Linked DNA regions of Polyangium spumosum. The protein of the gene in region 1 interacts with the protein of each later gene in a pairwise test. Links are inferred from orthologs where the notes say so. Each region holds a gene or a part of one and is shown in the gene's direction. Other genes may lie near its edges.

Region 1 (2,931 bases):
CGGCGGCGAACGCGTGCAGGGGCACGAGCGCGAGCGCCGAGACCAGAACGAACGACGAAGCGAGCTTCGAGAAGTGATTCACGGTGCCCCCGAGAACGACAGGCGAGCGCGCCGCCCTTCCAGGGCCGATCATTCGACGATACGGAAGTCGGAAAAATCGCCCTGGAAACCGCGCCATCGAACGTCGACGCGCTCCACGCGCGCCGCGCTCGGACCTTTTTGCGCCCAGGCGATGAGCTCTTTGAGGCCGTCCTCTTCGCCTTCGGCGAGGACCTCGACGCCTCCGTCCGGGCGGTTCTTCACCCAGCCGCAGAGGCCGAGGCGCTTGGCCTCGCGTTGCGTCGACGCCCGGAAATAGACGCCCTGGACGCGTCCCTTCACGTGCAGATGCACTTGTTTCAGCCCCATCGGACCGTCCGATTCCTACTCGCACGTCGCGGGTGAGGCAACCTCGTCGGATCGGCCCCGGGGGCGTGGTGGTGGAACGATCCGCCCCTGAAGAAGCCGACGCGCGAGCGACGCGGCCGATTGACAGGGCAGTATCGCTTGATAGAGTCCCCGCCCGAAGGGCCTCGCGCCCGGCCGCGCCCCCTCACTGGGGACGCCTCTCACAGTCCGTCGAACCGCCCTTCCCAGGGGCGGGCATCCACGAGATTCGGCCCGATAAGGGTCAACTCGAAAAGCAAGACCTTCCCACAACCCTACCGACCTCGGGGACCGCGCCGCGACCGGCCGACACCCCTCCGTGGAGTTTTCGATCGATGCACCTGCGTGAACTGAAGCAGAAGTCGATGGCCGATCTCGTGCAGATGGCCAAGGGGCTCAACATCGAAGGGGCCGCTGGTCTGCGCAAGCAGGAGCTCATCTTCGCGCTGCTCCAGGCCCTGGCCGCGCAAGATCAGCCCGTTTACGGCGAAGGCGTGCTCGAGTGCCTGCCCGACGGTTTCGGCTTCCTGCGGGCGCCCGACTACAACTACCTGCCCGGTCCGGACGACATCTACGTCTCGCCCTCGCAGATCCGGCGCTTCAACCTGCGCACGGGCGACGCGGTGAGCGGCCCGATCCGGCCCCCGAAGGAGCGCGAGGCGTACTTCGCCCTGCTCAAGGTCGACAAGATCAACCTCGTCTCGCCCGAGGTCGCGCGCGACAAGATCCTCTTCGACAACCTCACGCCCCTCTACCCGCAGCAGAAGTTCAACATCGAGAACGGCCAGAAGGGCTTCTCGACGCGCATCATCGACATGCTCTGCCCGATCGGGAAGGGCCAGCGCTGCCTCATCGTCTCGCCGCCCCGCGCCGGCAAGACCGTGCTCCTCCAGAACATCGCCAACGCGATCAGCTCGAACCACCCGGACACCACGCTCATCGTGTTGCTCATCGACGAGCGGCCCGAAGAGGTCACGGACATGCAGCGCAACATCAAGGGCGAGGTGATCAGCTCGACCTTCGATGAGCCCGCGACGCGTCACGTGCAGGTCGCCGAGATGGTCATCGAGAAGGCCAAGCGCCTCGTCGAGCAGAAGCACGACGTGGTCATCCTGCTCGACTCGATCACGCGCCTCGCCCGCGCCTACAACACCGTCGTCCCCCCGAGCGGCAAGATCCTCTCCGGCGGCGTCGACTCGAACGCGCTGCACAAGCCGAAGCGCTTCTTCGGCGCCGCGCGTAACGTCGAGGAGGGCGGCTCGCTCACGATCATCGCGACGGCGCTCGTCGACACGGGCTCGCGCATGGACGAGGTGATCTTCGAGGAGTTCAAGGGCACGGGCAACAGCGAGATCCACCTCGATCGCAAGCTCATGGAGAAGCGCATCTTCCCCTGCCTCGACATCAACAAGAGCGCGACGCGCAAGGAAGAGATGCTCCTGCCCGAGTGGATCCTCCAGCGCGTGTGGCTGCTCCGCGGGCTCCTGCACCCGCTCAACGTCATCGACTCGATGGAGTTCCTGCTCGACAAGGTGAGCCGCACCGAGACGAACCAGGAGTTCCTCGAATCCATGAATCAGTAAGTCCGGCCCGGAGGGGCCTCCTCTCGGGGGCCCCTTTCGTGTCCTTCCCCCTCCCCTCCCCCTCCCCTGCCCTGCCCGTCCCTTGGGCAAACCGCGCGATCGTTGCGTTTTTACGGGAGCGCTGTAGCGCCGGCCTCAGGCGTGTTAGCGTCGTAGCGTGACCGGTAAGGCGGACCGCCTGCGAGAGCTCACGGCCAAGGTCGAGGAACTCGAGGCCAGGCTCGAACGCTCGGAGAAGACCGTCCGCGCGATGCGCGACGTGGGGCTCGCGCTCGGCTCCACGCTCGACCTCGACCAGCTCCTCGAGCTCATCCTCGGCAAGATCACGGAGCTGCTCGAGGCCGACCGGGCCACGCTCTACCTGCTCGACGAGCAACGAAAGATGCTGCTCTCGCGCGTCATCCTCGGCGGCGAGGTGCGCTCGATCGAGCTGCCCGTCGGCGAAGGCATCGCCGGCCACGTCGCCAAGCACGGCAAGATCGCCCGCGTCAAGGACGCCTACCGCGACAAACGCTTCCAGCGCACGTGGGACGACCTCACGGGCTACCGCACCCGCTCCATCCTCGCCGCGCCGATGCGCAACCACGTCGGCCGCACGATCGGCGTCGTGCAGGTGCTCAACAAACACGGCGGCAAGGGCGAGTTCTCCCAGCACGACGAGGAGCTGCTCTCGGCGCTCGCCACGCAGGCCGCCGTCTCCATCGACAACTCGCGCCTGTTCCTCTCGGTCATCCAGAAGAACATGCAGCTCGTCGAGACGAAGGAGCAGCTCGAGCACCGCGTCGCCGATCTGAAGCTGCTCTTCGAGCTCGAGACGGCGATGAGCGGCGCCTCGTCGCTCGAAGAGCTCTCGCGCGCCGTCATCGCCGAGGCCTCGAAGGCGTGTGACGCGCGCGCCGGCGGCCTGCTCGTCGACGAGGGC
Region 2 (2,722 bases), on another replicon or contig:
AGGACGGCGCGCGCGCGGGCGTGATCGTTCGCGCCCGCGGCCTGCGAGACGAGCGGATCCATGCCGAGGACGACGCCCATGCCGACGATGCTGATGGTGAAGAAGATGCCGTTGCCGATGCCCGTGGCGGCGAGCGAGGTCGCGCCGAGGCGGCCGACCATGGCGACGTCGACGAACCCGAGCATCTGGTTGGCGACGAAGCTCAGGGTGATGGGGCCGCCGAGGACGGCGAGCTCGCGCAGCTCGGCGCGTACGGTCCGCGTGCCTCCGGTCGGCTCGTCCTCGATGCGCGAAGTGCTGGAGATCGGGGCCACGTCGCTCATGGAAGGGCCCCGGTATACCTCACGCCGGCAGGCGCGCTCCGACGATTCCGTGCCCGAGGATCAGGCGGCGATACGTTCGGCGAGCGTGCGCACGTCGAGCTGGGTGTAGTCCTTCTCGTGCGAGGCGACGACGGTGTCCGCGACGTGGTTCGTGTGGGCCGCGAGCGTGGCGCGCAGGAGGCCGAGGAACTTCGGCGGCGCGGCGAGGACGAGCTCGCGGAAGGCGTGCGCGTCGTAGAGCGAGGCGAGCCGATCGGCGAGGCTACGCGCGAATTTCTGGGCTTCGACCTCCTTCGGGTCGGTGGTGTACTCCTTGGCGCTGCGGCCGGCGACCTGGCCGCCGCCGGTGAAGGCGCGGCCGGGTTTGTCCGCCATGAGATCGCGGGCCATGGCGCGGCTCTCGGGGTGCTCGAACTCCTCGATGAGCTCGAGCGCGGCGGTCTCCTCGGAGCCCCGCCGGAACAGGCGAGCTCGGCTGGCATCGGCGATGAGCACGAACGTGGTCCGTTCCGTCTCCTGCACGCGTTCCTCTTGCACGCGTCCCTCCTCCCTCTCGCGCCTCCCCGGCGCTACGCAGGGAACATGGAGGGGTCGGGTGCGTCCGGCAATGGAGCGCGGGCGCGCTTGACGTGGAGGTGCCGGGGGGCTAGGCCGGCCGCTCCTTACCGAACGTGCCGACCAAAAAAGAGAACCGCATGAGCCTGACCGGAAAGCAGCGCCGCCACCTGCGCGCGCTCGGCCATCACCTGGATCCCGTGGTCCAGCTCGGGAAACACGGGCTGACCGAGGGCATCGTCTCCGCCGTGGACCAAGCGCTCGAGCAACACGAGCTGGTCAAGGTGCGCGTGGGGACGGAGTGCCCGGACGAGCGCGGCGATCTCGCCGAGAAGATCCCGCCGGCCGTGCGCGCCGAGCTCGTCCAGATGCTCGGGCGGACGATCCTGCTCTACCGGCGTCACCCGAAGGAGCCGAAGATCAGCTTGCCGAAGGCCGGCTGAGCGCGGCCGGCCGTCAGCGTTTGCCGCGGAGCTCTTCTTGCGGAGCGGCCAGGCGGCCGAGGATCCTCTGCAGCTCCTCGACGCTCATGTCGATGTGCTCGACCACGCGGCCGTAGAGCATCGCCGTGGGCACGTTGCGGCCCCGGAGCTCCTCCTGCGTCTGGTGCAGGACCCAGAGGACGATGCGCTCCTTGCGGGTCAGGCCGTCCCGTACGTCGGGGAGGTTGTCGTAGGGGCCAGGTTGGTAGCGCTTCATGGTGCGGCGCGTGGGGCTCTCTCGGCCCGGACGGGACACCACGTTGCTAGTCCTCCCGCCGCGGGCATGCAAGAATGTCCGCGCGATCCGGTTCGCCGACAACGACGATTCATGCGCTCCGCCAACGACATCCACCCCGGCGCCCTGATCGGCGGTAAGTACCGCGTTCGCGCCATCCTCGGGCGTAAACACGGGCTCACGGTCGACGCGTTCCACACGTCGTTCGACCAGCGGGCCATCATCAAGCTGCTCCTGCCCCACCAGGCCGATCAGCGCGAGATCGAGCGCTTCCGCCGCGAGGCGCGCGCCCTGTCGAAGATCGCCTCCGAGCACGTCGCCCGCATCATCGACGTCGGCAACGAGGCGGACGGGACGTTTTACCTCGTCCGGCAGTACCTCGAGGGCACCGACCTCGAGCGCCACGTGCGCAAGACCGGGCCGCTGCCGCTGCACGACGCGATCCTCTTCGTGCTGCAAGCCTGCGAGGCCGTCGCCGAGGCGCACGCGAACAGCATCGTCGTGCGCGACCTCGAGCCGTCGCACCTCTTCGTCACGCAACGGACGGGCGGCGCGCCGATGCTCAAGATCACCGACTTCGGCACGGCGAAGCTGCTCGGCGGCGCGCAGGACGCGATGGGCGAGATCACGGGCACGGCGATGTTCGGCCTGACGCCGTACGCGTCGCCGGAGCTCGTGCGCAAGGCGAAGGATGTCGACGCGCGCACGGACGTCTGGTCGCTCGGGACGATCCTCTACGAGATGCTCGCGGGTCGCCCGCCGTTCCAGGGCGAAGCCGCGCACCTGATGTTGCAGATCACGCGCGACGATCCGATGCCGGTCTCGCAGCTCCGCGGCGACGTGACGAAGGAGCTCGACACGGTGATCGGCTGGGCGCTCGCGAAGGACGTCGAGGCGCGCTTCCGGAGCGTGCACGCGTTCGCCCACGCGCTCTTGCCGTTCGCGCCGCACGAGGGCCGGTTGCTCGTGGATCGTATCGGGCAGATCGCGCAGGCCGCGCGCGAGCGGAAGACGACCGGCTCGGTGCCGCCGCCCGCGCCGCCGCCGAGCGCGCCGGGGTGGTTGCCCGCCCCGACGCCGCCGCCCGGGGGCCACGGCGCAGCCATGGCCGCAGGCGCCGTTCCCGC

What was found. Proteins that work in one complex are often made in the same cells at the same time.
Region 2: the proteins of rho (region 1) and yhbY interact in binary tests that used the Escherichia coli proteins (3 or more experiments, as listed by UniProt). The link is inferred for Polyangium spumosum from one-to-one orthologs.

Annotation. Positions count from the first base shown.
Region 1 is NZ_WJIE01000006.1:221,438-224,368, forward strand. What follows is about bases 8-2,885. They hold rho (transcription termination factor Rho), read left to right. Parts: upstream 8-761; coding sequence 762-2,009; downstream 2,010-2,885. Other genes in these bases: GF068_RS21895 (tetratricopeptide repeat protein), read right to left, coding at 8-82; yccX (acylphosphatase), read right to left, coding at 130-408; GF068_RS21910 (GAF domain-containing protein), read left to right, coding at 2,167-2,885. In the rest of the region: more of GF068_RS21895, read right to left, coding at 1-7; more of GF068_RS21910, read left to right, coding at 2,886-2,931. UniProt on the Escherichia coli protein: Facilitates transcription termination by a mechanism that involves Rho binding to the nascent RNA, activation of Rho's RNA-dependent ATPase activity, and release of the mRNA from the DNA template.
Region 2 is NZ_WJIE01000014.1:232-2,953, reverse strand. What follows is about bases 1-2,669. They hold yhbY (ribosome assembly RNA-binding protein YhbY), read left to right. Parts: upstream 1-1,018; coding sequence 1,019-1,321; downstream 1,322-2,669. Other genes in these bases: GF068_RS33800 (hypothetical protein), read right to left, coding at 1,335-1,577; GF068_RS33810 (host attachment protein), read right to left, coding at 384-860; GF068_RS33815 (MATE family efflux transporter), read right to left, coding at 1-323.